Regions from separate parts of the Blautia aquisgranensis genome, predicted to be linked through region 1. Evidence: predicted binding sites of a transcription regulator. Region 1 holds the regulator's gene; each other region holds the start of a gene.
What was found. The regulator Rex, encoded in region 1, represses fermentation and respiration genes when NADH is low (regulators of the CRP and FNR family bind a similar motif). The targets are predictions, from matches to a motif close to ATTGTTAANTANTTAACAAT.

Region 1 (4,730 bases):
CTATGTGGCCTGCGGAAGAGAGCATGGTTATATTGAACGGGATCTGAAGCCCTGGGATTACTCAGCCGGAACGGTCATTGTCCGGGAAGCGGGCGGTGTGGTAAGAACCTGGGAAGGTGGGGAGCCGACTTATCTGAAGAACGGAGATATCCTTGCCTGTGCGCCGCAGTTCGAAGAGATTCTTCTGAAAGAATTAAAACGATGAATGAAAGTGGGAAAAAGAGCTGACCGTCAGGCCAGCTCTTCCCATTTCTCATATAGTGTTTCCAGTTCTTCTGCAATTGCGGCTTTTTCGCGGCTGAGTTTCGTACATTCTGCCACGTTGGTGCACACATCCGGAAGAACCATGGTATCATCGATTTCCTGGTCTCTTGTTTCCAGTTCTTCAATGCGGGTTTCGACTTTTTTGAGTTCTGCCTCGCGTTTTCTTTTTTTTGCCTGTTCTTCTTTCATCTGCTGCCAGGAAAGCTTGTTCTCGGAGACTGCTTTTTCTTCCTGGGGGGCTTCAGGGGAATCAATTCCTGGAGCATAGGCAGTGGTCAGCTCTTCTTTTTTCTCCAGATAATAATCGTAATCGCCGATATAATTTACAACTGCCTGATTGGTCAGTTCCATGATCCTGGTAGCGGTCTGGTTGATAAAATAACGGTCATGGGATACATACAGTACTGTACCGGTATAGCTTACCAGGGCTTCTTCCAGGATTTCCTTGGAGGCGATATCCAGATGGTTGGTAGGCTCATCCAGGATCAGGAAGTTGGCTTCCGAGAGCATCAGCTTAGCCAGGGAAACACGGCCACGCTCACCACCGGAAAGAGCGGAGATCTCTTTAAATACATCGTCCCCTGTAAACAGAAAGGCTGCAAGCATATTACGGATCTCAGTCTCTGTAAGAGTCGGATAGGTATCGGAAATCTCCTGGAAAATTGTCTTATCCATATGAAGAACGTGATGTTCCTGGTCGTAATAGCCGATCTGTACCTTGGAGCCAAGGGAAAATTTACCTGCATCTGCTTCCAGAAGACCGTTGATGATCTTCAGCATAGTAGTCTTGCCGGTTCCGTTGTTACCGATGAGAGCTACACGTTCTCCGCGCTTGATATCAAAGGAAATATCCGAAAAAAGTGTCTGTCCCGGGAATGCTTTGGAAAGCTCTTCTACATGGAGAACATCATTGCCGCTTAAAACGCGGGGCTCCAGGGAGATACGCATACGATCCTGGATCTCCAGCGGCTTCTCAATGCGCTGCACGCGATCCAGCATCTTCTCACGGCTCTCAGCGCGTTTGATGGATTTCTCACGGTTAAAAGATTTCAGCTTGGCGATCACAGCCTCCTGATGTTTGATATCTCGCTGCTGATTCAGGTATGCCTTATACTGTGCATCACGAAGCTGTGCCTTCTTGAGCGCATAAGCTGAATAGTTTCCGCTGTATACACGGGTCTGGCCGGCCTCGATCTCTACCACCTTGGTGACTACCTTATCCAGGAAATAACGGTCATGGGATACGATGAATACCGCGCCCGGATAATTGAGAAGATAAGTCTCAAGCCAGGAAATGCTCTCCATGTCCAGGTGGTTGGTAGGTTCATCCAGAAGCAGGATGTCCGGCTTGGAGAGAAGCATCTTACCCAGGGCTACGCGGGTCTTCTGGCCTCCGGAAAGAGTCTCGATGTATTTGTCATAGTCTTCTTCTGTGAATCCCAGACCTTTCAGTACACCGGTAAGCTCGCTCTTGTAAGCATAGCCGTTCTCCAGCTCAAACTGATGGGTGAGACGGGTATAGGTCTCCATCAGACGGTTCAGGTCATCGCCGGTAACGTTGTTCATTTCCTGCTCCAGGGAGCGGATGCGGCGTTCCATATCGATGATGTGCTGCTTGGTGGTAAGAAGCTCCTCGTATATGGTATGGTGCCCGTGGATATCCTGATACTGGGCAAGGTAACCGATATTTTTGTCGCGGGCGAGCACCACCGTACCGGAATCCGCGGAAATCTCCTGCATGATAATGCGGAGAAGTGTAGTCTTACCTGCACCGTTGCAGCCGATCAGAGCTGCCTTTTCACGATCCTCAATATGAAAGGATGCGTCGTTCAAGATTACTTTTTCGCCAAAGGCTTTGCATATATTCTGACATGATAAAATCATAAAAACTGTCCTCCTGTACAAAGGATCCTGTCTCTGTTTCGTAAAAAACAGGAAAAATCCTCTACCTATTATAACGGAAACCGCGGGGATTTCAAAGAAAAAATCAAATATTTGAAAAAATATGAAGAAATTTGTACATAAGTCACAAGATTAATTGACAGGAAAATATCAATTCGGTATAATTAACCTAGTGTAAGATAAGGAGGGAAACTATCGTGGAGACAAAACAAATCTCGAAAGCGGTGATTAAGCGTCTGCCACGCTACTACCGCTACTTAGGAGAGCTGATGGAAGACAATGTAGAGCGTATTTCTTCCAATGAATTAAGTAAGAAGATGCACACCACAGCTTCCCAGATCCGTCAGGATCTTAATAATTTTGGCGGTTTTGGTCAGCAGGGGTATGGCTATAATGTACATTATCTTTATACGGAGATCGGTAAGATCCTGGGACTGGATACGATTCATCCGATGATCATTCTTGGTGCAGGTAATCTGGGACAGGCACTTGCCAATTATGTGGACTTTGAGAAAAGGGGCTTTAAGCTGGTAGGAATTTTTGATGTAAACCCTGTTCTTGAGGGAATTGCAGTCCGCGGACTGGAGATCCAGATGCTCAGTGAGCTTCCGTTTTTCCTGAAAGAGAATAACGTGGAGATCGCTATTCTTACTCTTCCTAAGAATAAGGCCAAAGAAATGGCAGATATTCTGGTAGAGAACGGTATTAAGGCTATCTGGAATTTTGCACATCTTGATCTGGAGACACCGGATGATGTGATCGTGGAGAACGTACATCTTTCCGAGAGTCTGATGACACTGTCTTATAATCTGAGTAAATACAGGCAGGAGCATGTGGAATAGTAAAATCAGAGAATGAGGCTGCCGGAGACGGCAGCTTTCTCTGTTACAGAGGGAGGTATAGAAACAGCATGAAGAAGCTTGTTACCTGCGGGGAAATGAAGAATCTGGACAGTGCCACAATCCACAAGATCGGAGTGGCATCAGAAGTTCTGATGGAGCGGGCAGCACTGAAGGTCGTAGAAGAGACAGAGAAGTACCTTGGAAAGAATGAACGGATCCTGGTTGTCTGCGGAAGCGGAAACAATGGCGGTGATGGAATTGCGGTTGCCAGGATCTTTCATCTGAAAGGAATTCGTGCAGATTTCTACATGGCCGGAAACAAAGAAAAAATGACCCGGGAGACGACCTTACAATACAAGATCGCCACCGGTTATCATGTGCCGGAGGTGAATAACCCGGACTGGAGTGAATATACTACTATAGTAGATGCCGTGTTCGGTGTGGGGCTTGCGCGTCCGATCGAGGGACGATATGCTGAGATCATTCATGAGATGAACAGTGCGCGGGCCAAAAAGATCGCTGTAGACATCCCATCAGGAGTTAACGGAGATACTGGCCTGGAAATGGGCATTGCTTTCAGCGCAGATCTGACTGTCACATTCGCATACCGGAAGAGAGGACTTTGCTTTTATCCGGGAAGGCTGTATGCAGGAAAGATCGTGGTAGCTGATATCGGGATCTATGAGCAGGAAGCTGTGAAGGCATCCGCACGCTGTCTGGAAAAGAAAGACCTGAAGCTGTTTCCGGAGCGTGATCCCGGCGGAAATAAAGGTACCTTCGGAAAAATTCTTTTTGTTACCGGAAGTGCAGGTATGTGCGGAGCAGCTTACTTAAGCGCAAGCGCAGCACTCCGGGCCGGGGCGGGAATGGTGAAGATTCAGACAGTGGAGGAGAACCGGATCCCATTGCAGATCCTTCTTCCGGAGGCTATGGTATGCACCCGTTTTGATGAGGAATCCAATGAACAGCTTCTTTCCTGGTGCGATGTGATCGTGATCGGACCGGGACTTGGAACTTCCGGGGAGAGCCGTGAGAGAGAACAGTGGTTTCTCACGGCAGCTGCCCGCGAAAAGAAGTATCTTGTGCTGGATGCAGACGGGCTGAATCTTCTGGCCGCGCATCCTCAGTGGAAGGAATTCTTAGGTGAGAATGTGATTCTGACTCCGCATATCGGAGAGATGAGTCGCCTCTGCGGCAAAACGATCCGGGAAATTCAGGAAACACTTGCCCGAACTGCCATTGATTATGCCGGAGAAACCGGCACTGTCTGTGTACTGAAAGACGCATGTACGGTTATTACAGATGGCAGAGAGGATATTTATCTGAATCTTTCCGGCAATTCCGGCATGGCCACAGCAGGAAGCGGAGATGTGCTTTCCGGGCTTCTTGCAGGCGTATTATGTATGTATCTGAAAACGGAGGAACAGCCTCCCATGGTTTTAAAGGCCGCGTTAGGTGTTTATCTTCACGGACTTTGCGGCGATCTTGCAGCCACGAAAAAAGGAAAGCGCAGTATGCTGGCAGGAGATATCATCGAATATCTGCCGCAGGCTTTAGCTATAGGTGAAGAGGAGTCAAAATTATGAAAAAATACGAGAGAGTCAAAGCACTGGTATCTTTAGATGCCATTGCCCACAACTTTGAGGAAATGCACAGGAACATCAAGGAAGGAACGAAGATCATCGCAGTGATCAAGGCGGATGGCTATGGACATGGTGCCAG
Region 2 (4,730 bases), on a different contig from region 1:
TCCAGCGCCGATAAGACCCATCATCTCTACGTGAGCCGGTACGGAAGAAGATCCTGCGAACTGAGCGTCAGAATGCATACGTCCAAGTGTATCAGTCATACCGTAGGAAGCAGGACCTGCTGCCATGTTATCCGGGTGAAGTGTACGTCCTGTACCACCGCCGGAAGCAACGGAGAAGTATTTCTTACCTTTCTCATTGCACTCTTTTTTGTATGTTCCTGCTACTGGATGCTGGAAACGAGTCGGGTTTGTGGAGTTTCCTGTGATGGAAACGTCAACGCCCTCTTTCCACATGATAGCAACACCTTCCGGAACGCTGTTAGCGCCGTAGCAGTTAACTTTTGCACGAAGACCCTCTGAATAGGATTTACGGAATACTTCCTTAACCTCGTTCTTATATGGATCATACTCTGTCTCTACATATGTAAAGCCGTTGATACGGGAGATGATCTGAGCAGCATCTTTACCAAGACCGTTCAGGATAACACGAAGAGGTTTTTTACGAACTTTGTTCGCTTTCTCAGCGATACCGATAGCACCCTCAGCTGCTGCGAAAGACTCATGTCCTGCAAGGAAGCAGAAGCAGTCTGTCTCTTCCTCAAGAAGCATCTTTCCAAGGTTTCCATGTCCAAGACCTACCTTACGTGTGTCTGCAACGGATCCCGGAATACAGAATGCCTGAAGGCCTTCTCCGATAGCTGCTGCTGCGTCAGCGGCTCTTCTGCAGCCTTTTTTGATTGCGATAGCTGCACCTACTGTGTAAGCCCAGCAAGCATTCTCGAAGCAGATCGGCTGAATGCCTTTGATCTGATCGTAAACGTTCAGACCCGCGTCTTTAGTGATTTTCTCAGCTTCTTCGATAGAAGCGATTCCATAGCTGTTTAAAACAGAATTGATCTTGTCAATTCGTCTCTCATATGATTCAAATAAAGCCATTTCCTGTAACCTCCTGATATTTTTACCTTACGAAGTGTAATTACTCTTTTCTTGGGTCGATGATCTTAACAGCATCTGCAACACGGCCGTACTGACCTTTTGCTTTCTCCCATGCTGTGTTCGGGTCATCACCTTTCTTAATGAAGTCAGTCATTTTTCCAAGGCTTACGAACTGGTATCCGATGATCTCATCGTTCTCGTCAAGAGCGATACCTGTAACATAACCCTCAGCCATCTCAAGGTAACGAGGTCCTTTTTTCAGAGTTCCATACATTGTACCAACCTGAGAACGAAGTCCTTTTCCAAGGTCCTCAAGACCAGCTCCTACTGCAAGTCCGTCCTCGGAGAATGCAGACTGGGAACGTCCGTAAACGATCTGAAGGAAAAGCTCTCTCATAGCTGTATTGATTGCATCACATACAAGGTCTGTGTTCAGTGCCTCCATAACAGTAAGTCCTGGAAGAATCTCAGAAGCCATAGCTGCAGAATGAGTCATTCCTGAACATCCGATAGTCTCAACAAGTGCCTCCTGGATGATTCCCTCTTTAACGTTAAGGGAAAGCTTACATGCACCCTGCTGAGGAGCACACCAGCCAACACCGTGTGTAAATCCGGAGATATCCTTTACTTCTTTTGCCTGAACCCATTTTGCTTCTTCCGGGATCGGAGCGGCACCATGATGTACGCCCTGTGCCACTGGACACATTTCTTCTACTTCGCGTGAATAAATCATTTTAAAACTCCTTTCAAGTATAGATTGACCGATGTTATTGAGAAAAAAAGTTCTATAACACCCTATGGGTATTTTCTCACAAAACCTTTGTTTCGTCCAGTCATATTTGATAATTTTTTGTGATAAAACGCATTATATTGGAAGTTATTATTCCGGTATTTCCCCCTTATCCGCCAAATATTTCTGGCAACTTCATCATCCATATGTTAATATGTTATCAAGTCAGACCCCGGAGGTTTATTTTTTATGAACACATCTGCAGATTTTATTTTTCCAGAAAAATACCGCATACTCAGTGGCAGCACCCTGAAAATGATCGCGATCATAACCATGCTCATTGACCACACCGGAGCCGTTCTCCTCAGTATGTACCCACCGGCTCAGAAAATATTCTTCACGCTATTCGGCCGGGAATACAGTCTGTATCTCATCTTCCGCGATATTGGAAGAGTCGCCTTCCCGATCTTCTGTTTTCTCCTTCTGGAAGGCTTCCGGCACACACACGACCGCTTCCGTTACGGACTAAACCTCTTCCTTTTTGCACTGATCTCCGAGATCCCATGGAACCTTATGTTCACAAATACTCTGCGTTATGAAAAACAGAATGTGTTTTTTACACTTTTCCTGGGATATCTTGCCTTCTGCGCCATTGAATATTTTCAGGATGACCAGCTCCGTCAGCTGTTGTGCATAATCGGTCTGCTGATCGTTTCCATCCTTCTGAAAGCAGATTATTCCTGGCGTGGATATATCTTTCTCCTGATCATGTACTACACAAGAAAAGATCCAACCGGCCAGGCCATCCTCGGAAGCTGCTGGCTGTACTACGAGTGGAGGGCATGCTTTGCCTTTCTGTCCATTAACCTCTACAATGGAGAGAGGGGGTTTGTTCGGAACAAAGTCTTAAAATACGTTTTTTATTGGTTTTATCCGGTGCATATTTTGGTATTAGTGGTAATTAGGAAAGTTTTGTTTTTATGAGATTTTTTTCTACCTTTTTTAAGGTGGGAATATCTGAGGGGAGAAAACACTCAAAGTTGCGAAGCCCGTTTTTCTCCCCTCAGACTCCCCTCTTTCCGGGCACGCGAAAAATCTCTTATTTTTTATAATGTAACGTTTTGATTTTAATCTGTATTCTACTTCTCTCAGAAATGCAAGGTTGTGCCGATTATTTTATATACAGTTCCACTGTCAAACAAACCGGCACATCTTCCAAATGCACCGTCAAACCAATTCGTCACACCCTCAAACGCAATCTCAGCCTTTCCCATAAGCCATCCAGCGCAACGCCGATGGCCCATCCCCTCCCGTCAGACCACGCTATCCTCACCACCGGATGAACCAGCCCGGGAGGTGTGTGCTGTATTCCACTGACTCTGCAGGAGAGGAGCTGATTCTTGGCTGGTGGGAATCTGCGTTGTTTTTCAAAAGTCCGCTGTCTGAGCGACTTTAGGAGCGAGTTCGGGCTTTTGGAAAACGGTTTTAGCAGATTTCCGGCAGCCTAGAAGCCAGCCCTCGACGAAGCCCAGTGGAAAACAGCACACACCTCCCGGGCGTCCCCATCCGCCACACACCCACACAAAAAAAGAGCCACACTCCAAAAGTGCAGCTCTTTAGCATCAACGTGAACAGAAGGACAGGATCAATCCCATCTTTTTAATCCCTTTTTCTGACAACCTCACCGACATTCTTATAAATCGAATCCGACGCCACACAGCCTCTCACAGAAGACAGCGGATAAATATTACAGTTCCGTCCGATCACAGTACCAGGATTCAGCACAGAACCACATCCAACCTCAACATGATCCCCAAGCATAGCCCCGAACTTCTTAAGCCCGGTCTCGACCTTCTCCTCACCATCCTTCACAACCACAAGCTTCTTATCTGACTTCACGTTAGAACAGATCGATCCGGCCCCCATATGAGACTTATAACCAAGCACAGCATCACCAACATAATTATAATGCGGAACCTGCACCTTATTAAAGAGCACTGCATTCTTAAGCTCAGTAGAATTACCAACTACAGCACCCTCGCCAACGATCGCATTTCCACGGATAAACGCACAGTGACGAACCTCCGCATCCTTACCGATGATCGCTGGGCCTGTAATGCTGGCAGTCGGCGCAACCGTTGCAGACTTTGCGATCCATACATTCTCACCTATTTGCTCATACTCAGCAGGATCCAGAGTCTTACCAAGCTTAATGATAAAATCACCGATATCCGGAAGCACCTCCCACGGATAAGTCTTTCCCTCAAAAAGCTCTGCAGCGATCGTCTCGTTAAGATTCAGAAGATTGCTGATCGTAAAATCCTTCATCATGATTTTTTTCCTCCCTGTCCGGAAGCACGCTCCGGCTTCCTGTAATTTACAGCGGCCGCATCAAAAAACTGCCGCAGGTTATACTGATAATTGCTGGCCTCGACCTGCTGGGTACGCACCCTCACAAAATGCTCCAGCTTGTCCATATATTCCTGTTCTGTAATACTGCCCTCAGCCACATACGTGAGCCCTTTTTCCCAGCTCGCAGTAAGCTCCGGATTCAGAAGCTGCCGGATCGAACAGTTCACCACATCAAAGATCATCTCACCAAGAAGCGTAGGCGTGATCACCTGTGTCTTTTTATTCAATGCAAGATACTTGATATTTACAAGTTTTTTCAGAATCTCGGCTCTGGTAGCACTGGTACCGATCCCGCTGCCCTTGATCTGGGCGCGAAGCTCCTCATCCTCAATAAGCTGACCTGCATTCTCCATGGCAAGGATCATGGAACCGGAATTGTATCGTTTCGGCGGTGAAGTCTCGCCCTCCTTGATCGAAAGCCCGTTCACAGGAAGTATATCACCCTTTTTCAGCTTCTGCAACGCATCCAGAAGCACCGTATCACAGGAAACCTCTTCTTCCTCACCATTTCCACTCTTGTCACTGTCGGAAGCCTTTTTCCAGGCAAAAGAATTCGTGGCAACCTTAAGATATCCCTCTTCCTTAAGCACCTTAAAGGATGAAAAGAAAGCCTCCCCGTCAAGCTTCGTCACAAGACTCACCTTCTGATAAA
Region 3 (4,730 bases), on a different contig from region 1:
CCACGCAGCGTATCCAGGATCACATTGATCCCATACCGCTGCCCGCAGTTCTCCACGCAACGCACCATAGCCGCCGCTTCTTCTGCCACATCGTACTCCTCGAATTCAGTCTGACAGTTCAGACAGTTTCCGCAGTAGCTTTTTCCATATTCTCCAAAATATTTCAGAATGTATTCTCTGAGACAGTCATGAGTAAAGCAGTAAAAAGTCATCTGTTTTAACCGCTCCTGATCACGTTCCCGGACAAGACGCCAGGTGGCTGCATCCATCTCCTGATTGTCCTGGCTTCGCTCAATAAGATACTGGTTCGTCACCACATCCTTTCCGCTGTAGAGCAGGATACACTCTGCCGGATCTCCGTCACGCCCTGCGCGGCCTGCCTCCTGGTAATAGCCTTCCATGTTTTTTGGCATATTGTAGTGGATCACATAACGCACATCCGACTTGTCGATTCCCATTCCGAAAGCATTGGTTGCTACCATCACATGACACCGATCATAAATAAAATCATCCTGATTATTCCGGCGCTCCTCATCCGAAAGTCCGGCGTGATATCTGGTGGCGGAGATTCTATCACGGATCAGCTTCTCCGAAACCTCCTCTACAAGTTTCCTCGTCAGGCAGTAGATAATGCCGCTATCATCCGGATGCTCCATTACATAGTCATGAACTTCTTTATATTTATCCTTCGGCGTTTTTACCGCAAAGTAAAGATTCTCCCGGTCAAATCCTGTTGTCGTGCAAAAAGGATCCTGAAGTCCCAGAAGTCTTGCAATATCCTCTCTGACCTCTTTGGTTGCAGTTGCCGTAAATGCACTGATCACCGGTCTTTTAGGAAGCAGTTCTATAAACTCAGCGATTTTGAGATAGCTTGGCCGGAAATCCTGTCCCCACTGCGACACGCAGTGTGCCTCATCCACTGCGATCATGGAAATTTCCACATTTCGCGCAAAATCCAGAAATGCCTCCGTGGTAAGACGTTCCGGAGCAACATAAATAATAGGATACCTGCCAGCTTTTGCATAGCGCAAAGCAGTGAAATACTGTCCCTGTGTCAGCGAGCTGTTCAGATACGCTGCCGAGATACCCGCCTGATTCAGGCTTCGCACCTGATCCTTCATAAGAGAGATCAGCGGTGAGATCACCAGTGTAATCCCTTTCATCATCAGCGCCGGTACCTGATAGCAGATAGATTTTCCTGCTCCCGTCGGCATTACAGCCAGAACATCTCTTCCCTCCAGAAGTGCATCGATCACTGTCTCCTGACCTTCTCTGAAAGTATCATACCCGAAATGGGTCTTTAAAAGTTCCTGTTTCGTCATATATCGACATGATCCTTTCCTTTTCTGTGTGCGGATATTCGGATCCGCCTGTTTTCTTTTTATAAAAATCCCCAGTGTTTTCTGAATATTTTATTTTATCATATTTTCACAGCAATTTCCAATTTCCTTTCCGGCTTAGTATTTTTTCCGATTGACAAACAGACATTTTCCACTTACCATAATTTATAAATATCTGTAATCTTATATCATTTAACTTTTAACTAACGAGGTTGAAAATGGCCGAAAGTCTTGATCTGAATCAGCTATCTAAAAGTACCAAAACCAAATATCGCCTGGCGCACGCCATGAAGGAATGTATGAAAACCACTTCCGTAGAAAATATCACCGTGAAACAGATCACTGAAAAATGCGGCATTACCAGACAGACTTTTTACCGGAACTTTCTGGATAAATATGATCTCATCAACTGGTATTTTGATATACTTCTCGCGAAATCTTTTGAACATATGGGGCAGGGAAAAACGGTTTATGACGCTCTGGTCAAGAAATTCTCTTACATCGAAGAAGAACGTAATTTTTTCGCAGCCGCTTTCCGCTATGATGAGCAGAATTCTCTTCGCCAGCATGATTTTGAACTGATTCTTCAGTTTTATGAGCATCTGATTTGTGAAAAAACTGGCAAACTTCCCGACAAAAATATCCATTATCTTCTGGAGATGTACTGCCAGAGTTCTATCTATATGACAGTCCGGTGGGTGACCGGTGCCTTAAGCTTTTCTCCTACTGAGCTTGCCTCTGTTCTGGTAGATGCAATGCCTGCAAAGCTTTCGGAGCTTTTTATCTCTCTTGAGATTCTGAGCTGATTTTTCCCGGGTCATACTTTAATAAATTCAGAAAGTTACAGAAAACGTTACACTTAACGACTTCTGTAACTTTCTTTTTTCGTGCAAAATTGTTAATATAATAACAAAGATATGGCGTATGAAACGCAGAAAGGAATGTCACAATCATGGCAAACAGAATCAATTTAAACGGAACTTCCTATCACGGAGCAGGTGCGATCGCCGAAATCGCAAACGAAGCAAAAGCACATGCATTCAAAAAAGCATTTGTATGCTCCGACCCTGATCTGATCAAATTCCATGTTACAAGCAAAGTAACTGATATTCTCGAGAAAAACGGACTGGAATACGAGATCTACTCTGATATCAAAGCAAATCCTACTATTCAGAACGTACAGCACGGCGTAGAATCCTTCAAAAAATCCGGTGCAGATTATATCATCGCAATCGGCGGTGGCTCTTCCATGGATACCTCCAAAGCGATCGGAATCATCATCGCAAACCCGGAATTTGAGGATGTAAGAAGTCTTGAGGGTACTGCTCCTACAAAGAATCCTTGTGTTCCGATCATTGCAGTTCCTACAACAGCAGGTACAGCCGCTGAGGTTACGATCAACTACGTTATCACAGACGTTGAGAAAAAACGTAAATTTGTATGTGTTGACCCACATGATATGCCGATCATCGCAGTTGTTGACCCGGAGATGATGTCCTCCATGCCAAAAGGTCTGACCGCTTCCACAGGTATGGATGCCCTGACACATGCTATTGAAGGATATACAACAAAAGCAGCATGGGAAATGACAGATATGTTCCATCTGAAAGCAATCGAGCTGATCTCCAAATCTCTTCGTGGTGCTGTTGAAAACACCAAAGAAGGACGTGAGGGAATGGCTCTTGGACAGTATATCGCAGGTATGGGCTTCTCTAATGTAGGTCTTGGTATTGCACATTCCATGGCTCACACTCTGGGCGCTGTTTACGATACTCCACATGGTGTTGCATGTGCTATGATGCTTCCGATCGTTATGGAGTACAATCAGGAATGCACCGGTGAGAAATACCGTGAGATTGCACGTGCAATGGGTGTTGAAAATGTAGATTCCATGGCACAGGAAGAATACAGAAAAGCAGCTATTGATGCTGTCAGAAAACTTTCTGTTGATGTGGGAATTCCTACCAAACTGGAAGCTATCAAAGAAGAGGATCTTACATTCCTTGCAGAATCCGCTCATGCAGATGCCTGTGCACCTGGAAACCCGAAGGATGCAAGCGTAGAGGATCTGAAAGCTCTGTTCAGAAAGATCATGTGATCAAAGTACGAGCAGAAGCGAATTTTCGCTATTTATCCTTAAGTAAATAACTGCTTCGCATTTTATCAGGAAACATTTATGTCCTCCTGATACAGGCAAGTCCCTGAAACACTGCTCATTGCTCTTCGCAGTCTCTCATAGGACTTGCCTGATTCTCTAAAAAAAGAACAGGTTATGAATATCACACGCCTTCATAACCTGTTCTTTTTATATTCATGTTTTCTTGTCTGTTTTATTATCCGCTTATCTGATCTTACAGTACATCCTTCAGAATCTGCAGTCCATACTCCGCAAGGCTGTTATCTTCTTCTCCTGTACCACCGCTGATACCAAGACCACCAATGATCGTATCACCGACTTTCAGAGGAACGCCACCTCCGAAGATCACAATGTTATCACTCATCTTACCAAGCCCGTAAAATGTCTGACCCGGCTGTGTGAGCCTGGAAAGCTCCATAGTGGACATCTTCACTGCAACCGATGTGTAAGCCTTCTTCATAGCCACATCAAAGCTTACCAGATAAGAACCATCCATCACATGGACTGCAACAGGATTTCCGTCAGGTCCGCATACCGCGATCACAGAAGGCTTATTCCTACGCAGTGCTTCCTGCTCGATCTTCTCGATCAGACGCTTGGCCGAATCCAGTGTGATACGTCCCTGAATTCCCATACGTCTCAGCACTTCCTGGATCATCGCTGTATTCACTGCCATACTGTCATTCTGTGCCATAGCTGTACTTCCTCCTGCTGTCGCTGTTACCGCCTGCTGTTCCGGTACGTTTTCCTGCTGTACCGGCATCTGCTGACTCTGAGCCGCTGTAAATGATGGCGCTGCGTTCTGTGTATGTACATTCTCTGCATTCAGATCATTGGCTGTTTTTCCAGAATTTTCTGCTGCGGCTGTTTCTGACTCCACCACAGTTTTCTGTTCTTCGGCCAGATCTTCTTTCTTCTCTGAAGCTTTCACAACATCCACATATCTCGCCAGCACATAAAAATAATCTGACAGACGATTCATATATTTCTTGGCTCCGGTATCCGATCCAAATTTCACACTGACCAGTGCAAGCTCTCTCTCAGCCCTCCGTGCCACTGCCCGGGTCACATCAATCTCAGCAGCAGCGCGAGAATCCCCCGGCAGAATCGGAAGCCTGGCCCCCTGAAAAACCTCCTCCATACGCCGGATCTCCTCCTCCAGAAGCTCCGTCCTGTCTTCACTGATCTTAAACTCCCGGTTATAAGGATCCGAAACGCCATCTATGATCTTTTTTAACGTATCCTGGATCTTT
Region 4 (4,730 bases), on a different contig from region 1:
GAAAAAGAAACAAATTCCATATAATATCCTGATCAGATAAATCTCTGGTCAAAAAAATAAAAAACAGGGCAGGCACATCTGTGATCTCACAGTGTGTCTGCCCTGTATCTGGTTATTTCGAGGATTATGATTAATTAATATAAACTGGATTTTTTATTTATGCCATTCCCAGTTTCTGATCTCTTCCAGATCCTGACCATACTCAGCAATGTACTGTTTATGCTCAACAAGCTTGTCGTTCATCTTCTGGATCAGGAAAGAGCCCTTGTTGCCAAGCTGTGGCAGATGCATGATCGCATCTTTTACAAGGTTGAAACGGTCGATCTGGTTCTGCACACGCATATCGAACGGAGTAGTAATAGTACCTTCCTCCTGGTATCCATGAACGGAAACATTGTGGTTGTGACGGCCGTAAGTAAGCTCATGGATCAGAGTCGGATATCCGTGGAATGCAAAGATAACAGGTTTGTCTTTTGTGAAGATCGCATCATACTCTGCATCGCTTAAGCCATGTGGATGCTTGTGGTCGGACTCCAGTTTGAACAGGTCGACAACGTTTACAACACGGATCTTAAGCTCCGGCATTTCATCACGAAGGATAGTAACAGCAGCCATGATCTCAAGGGTAGGTGTGTCACCACAGCAGGCCATAACAACATCCGGCTCCTCGCCGCAGTCATTACTTGCCCACTCCCAGATACCGATACCCTGTGTGCAGTGCTTAACAGCCTGCTCCATGGTCAGCCACTGGCAGCTCGGATGTTTGGAAGCTACGATCGCGTTTACATAGTTCTTACTCTTGATACAGTGGTCGAAGCAGGAGAGTAAGCAGTTCGCGTCTGGTGGGAGATACATACGTACCACATCTGCCTTCTTGTTGGCGATGTGATCCAGGAATCCAGGATCCTGATGTGTAAATCCGTTATGATCCTGCTGCCATACGTTGGATGTCAGGATGAAGTTTAAGGATGCGATCGGCTGTCTCCAGGAAAGCTGATTGCAGACTTTCAGCCATTTTGCGTGCTGTGCTGCCATGGAGTCAACGATACGGATGAATGCCTCGTAGCTTGCAAAGAAGCCATGACGGCCTGTAAGAAGATAACCTTCCAGCCATCCCTCACACATATGCTCGCTGAGCATACTGTCCATGATACGTCCGTCTCTTGCAAGGCAGTCATCGGATTCAACCATCTCTGCATTCCAGTCACGTTTCTGATACTCGAATACTTTGTACAGACGGTTGGACATACTTTCGTCCGGTCCAAAGATACGGAAGTTTTTGTTCTCCTCATTCAGCTTGAAGATATCACGGATATATCCGCCAAGTTCGATCATATCCTGAGCTTTTGTTTTTCCAGGCTGAACATCAATGCCATACTCGCGGAAATCCGGGAGACGAAGATCTTTAAGAAGAAGACCGCCGTTTGCATGTGGGTTTGCACCAAGACGTGCATTTCCCTTAGGAGCAAGCTCTGCAAGCTCAGGGATCAGGCGTCCATTCTCATCGAAAAGCTCCTGAGGACGATAGCTTTCCAGCCACTCCTTGAGAAGGTCAAGATGCTCCGGAGATTCCATGGAAAGCGGAACCTGATGAGCACGGAAAGAACCTTCAATCTGAAGTCCGTCAACAACTTTTGGGCCGGTCCATCCTTTCGGAGTACGGAGAATGATCATTGGCCATACCGGACGCTCCGGATCGTTGTTTTCACGTGCGTTCTTCTGGATTGCTTTGATCTCTTCGATAACAGTGTCCATGGTCTCGGCCATCTTTTTGTGCATGGTCATCGGATCGTCGCCTTCAATGAAGTATGGCTTCCATCCACAGCCCTTGAAGAAGCACTCAAGCTCCTCATGGGAAAGACGTGCAAAGATTGTCGGATTGCTGATCTTATATCCGTTTAAGTGAAGAATCGGAAGTACAGCACCATCTGTGATCGGGTTCAGGAACTTGTTGGACTGCCAGGATGTTGCAAGTGGGCCAGTTTCAGCTTCACCGTCACCGACAACAGTTGTTGCGATCAGGTCAGGATTATCGAATACGGCACCAAATGCGTGTGCGATGGAATATCCAAGCTCACCGCCCTCGTTGATGGAACCAGGTGTTTCCGGTGCACAGTGACTCGGAACTCCGCATGGGAAGGAGAACTGCTTGAACATTTTCTTCATACCTTCTTCATCCTGGCTGATGTTCGGATATACCTCGCTGTAGGAGCCCTCCAGATAAGTGTTTGCGATCATGAAGTTTCCGCCATGTCCAGGACCGGAAAGAAGAATCATATCCAGATCATAACGTTTGATGACACGGTTGCAGTGTGCATAAACAAAGTTCTGTCCAGGTACGGTTCCCCAGTGTCCAACGATTTTTTTCTTGATCTGGTCCATAGTCAGTGGCTCTTTCAGCAGCGGATTATCAAGAAGATAAAGCTGTCCGGCGGACAGGTAGTTGGCAGCACGCCAGTAAGCATCGATCTTGTCAAGCATTTCCTGATTCAAAGGCTGCTTTTCCAGACATAATTTGTTGTCTTCCATTTTCTTACCTCTTTCTTTTGTCATTACTCATAAATGGTTGAATGGTTGTTGATAAGATGATTTTTGTTATTTTTTTAACCAGGAATATCCTATCATAACGAAAATATTCCGTAAAATAGCAATATTGCATTGTAATTATAACTTTTTGATATGGATAATCTTAAAAAAATATGGATTACCATAAAAACAGCAGGTTTCTGAGTCGAAAATTGAAGATGTTATTAATGAGAAGTTTTATCTAATTGTTTCACACCAGAAAAAGTGCTATACCAAAAATATTCTTGAATAACGTAAAATGGAATCATAAAAGAAAAGGGAGAGATGACTTATGTTAATGTCCGGTATTTTGGGAGAACAGAAATTTTATATGATTTAAAAATGTGATAGTTTGAACATGAAAGAAAGATAAAGATACTTTTGCTGAATTATAAGGGATGGAGGTGAAGATGGTCAGAACAAACAAGATAATAAATGAAGGATTACCTGAAAGCGTTAAGACGGTGAGGTTTTTCTTGTGTACAATAGAGTATTAGGGTATAATAAAATCAGCTTTTTGCACACGTTAAAAGTTATAATACGGAAATCGGCAAACCAGATGAAAGTCTGGGACGCAAAGCTACAGGGCCTGTAAAATGGCAGCCAGTTGCATAAAACGAGGTGCACTGTCTGCTTGGCAGTGTTTTTTTTGAGTTAAAAACAACTTAAATTATCAACAGGAGATAGAAGGAAAATGAAAGGAAAAAGAGTGATTGCAGGCATTCTGCTTGTGGGAATTTTAGCAGTCACCCTGACAGGGTGTAAAAACACAGGGAGCGGTAAAAAAGAAACAGAAAAGCCTGTTATTACCCTCGGCAGTGATAACTATCCACCATACAATTATCTGAATGAGGATGGTGTACCAACGGGAATAGATGTAGAACTGGCTACAGAAGCATTCAAAAGAATGGGATATCAGGTGGATGTTGTCCAGATTGACTGGGAGGAGAAAAAAGAACTGGTGGAGAGCGGAGAGATTGACTGTATCATGGGCTGCTTTTCCATGGAAGGACGCCTTGACGATTACCGCTGGCAGGACCATACATAGCAAGCCGTCAGGTGGTTGCTGTAAATGAGAACAGTGATATCTATAAACTGAGTGACCTGGCGGGAAAGAACCTGGCTGTCCAGTCCACAACCAAACCAGAAGGTATCTTTCTGAAGCGGACAGATGAAAGAATCCCAAAACTGGGAAATCTGATCAGCCTGGGACACAGGGAGCTGATCTATACATTTCTGGGAAAAGGATATGTGGATGCAGTCGCCGCACATGAGGAATCTGTTGTCCAGTATATGAAGGATTATGATACAAGTTTCCGTATTCTGGAAGAACCTTTGATGATCACCGGAATAGGTGTTGCTTTTGCAAAAGATGATGACAGGGGAATCTGTGAGCAGATGAGCCAGACTCTGGAAGAAATGCGTCAGGATGGCACATCCCTGAAAATCATTGAAAAATATCTGGATGCTCCCCAGAAGTATCTGGAGGTGGATGATCTTGGATATTAAGAGAAAGAAAAAAGAAAAACGAAACCAGCTATTCGGTGGTCTGATTGGAATCTGTGTGGCTGTAGTTTTTCTGTTTTATTTCTTTCATGCGGAGAAAGCGGAAGCAGAGAAAAGAATGGTAGAGATTGTAAATTATGTCAAAGTGCAGTGTTCCACCTACACCCATTATAATGAATCTTCGGAATCCAAAAGTCTTCTCCGTGCCATTGAAAGTGCCCGACAGATGAGTACAAATATTAACATGGAAATGGAAAACGGCGGCCAGCTAAGCGAGGATTTTCTGAAAGAAAATCTGCAGACTCTCTGGGTGGATGGCATCCTTGTGCTGGATACAGAAGGAAAGACAGACTGTGAATACAGCACGGACGAGTCTCTGGCTAATGAGATTACGGAGTATCTGCAAAAAGAAATTATCATGGATTTTGCCGGATATGAAGAAAGATCTTATTCGGAACGGTTTACCAGGGGAGATGGATCCTTTATTGACATTGCAGCCTGCGCCAGAAAAGATGCACCGGGTATTGTTGCAATCTACTATTACACATCTCCTGAATTTGCCAGAAACTATACACTGACGATACAGGGGCTTTTAAACGGTTATAGTATCCAGAAAGATGGAACGATTATTGTTGCAGACAAAGGAACCGTAGTTGCCA

Region 2: the regulator Rex is predicted to act here: its motif matches at 1,872-1,891, upstream of WMO28_RS15130 (iron-sulfur cluster assembly scaffold protein).
Region 3: the regulator Rex is predicted to act here: its motif matches at 2,235-2,254, upstream of fucO (lactaldehyde reductase).
Region 4: the regulator Rex is predicted to act here: its motif matches at 2,592-2,611, upstream of WMO28_RS09545 (phosphoketolase family protein).

Annotation. Positions count from the first base shown of each region.
Region 1 covers NZ_JBBMEJ010000022.1:15,191-19,920, forward strand. Annotated here, with positions in the region: gene WMO28_RS14555 (inositol monophosphatase family protein) at 1-205, shown strand, start outside; gene abc-f (ribosomal protection-like ABC-F family protein) at 232-2,148, opposite strand; gene WMO28_RS14565 (redox-sensing transcriptional repressor Rex) at 2,364-3,008, shown strand; gene WMO28_RS14570 (NAD(P)H-hydrate dehydratase) at 3,077-4,594, shown strand; gene alr (alanine racemase) at 4,591-4,730, shown strand, end outside.
Region 2 covers NZ_JBBMEJ010000024.1:36,581-41,310, reverse strand. Annotated here, with positions in the region: partial or broken gene WMO28_RS15135 (GGGtGRT protein) at 1-936, opposite strand, end outside; gene WMO28_RS15130 (iron-sulfur cluster assembly scaffold protein) at 977-1,669, opposite strand; gene WMO28_RS15125 (TraX family protein) at 1,916-2,650, shown strand; gene WMO28_RS15120 (hypothetical protein) at 2,815-2,970, opposite strand; gene WMO28_RS15115 (LbetaH domain-containing protein) at 3,326-3,997, opposite strand; gene WMO28_RS15110 (DNA topoisomerase) at 3,994-4,730, opposite strand, start outside.
Region 3 covers NZ_JBBMEJ010000015.1:26,581-31,310, forward strand. Annotated here, with positions in the region: gene recQ (DNA helicase RecQ) at 1-1,322, opposite strand, end outside; gene WMO28_RS12310 (TetR/AcrR family transcriptional regulator C-terminal domain-containing protein) at 1,559-2,146, shown strand; gene fucO (lactaldehyde reductase) at 2,293-3,438, shown strand; gene WMO28_RS12320 (cob(I)yrinic acid a,c-diamide adenosyltransferase) at 3,692-4,730, opposite strand, start outside.
Region 4 covers NZ_JBBMEJ010000010.1:51,084-55,813, reverse strand. Annotated here, with positions in the region: gene WMO28_RS09550 (LysR substrate-binding domain-containing protein) at 1-24, shown strand, start outside; gene WMO28_RS09545 (phosphoketolase family protein) at 154-2,529, opposite strand; cyclic di-GMP riboswitch class I at 3,105-3,180, shown strand; partial or broken gene WMO28_RS09540 (substrate-binding periplasmic protein) at 3,260-4,074, shown strand; gene WMO28_RS09535 (ATP-binding protein) at 4,058-4,730, shown strand, end outside.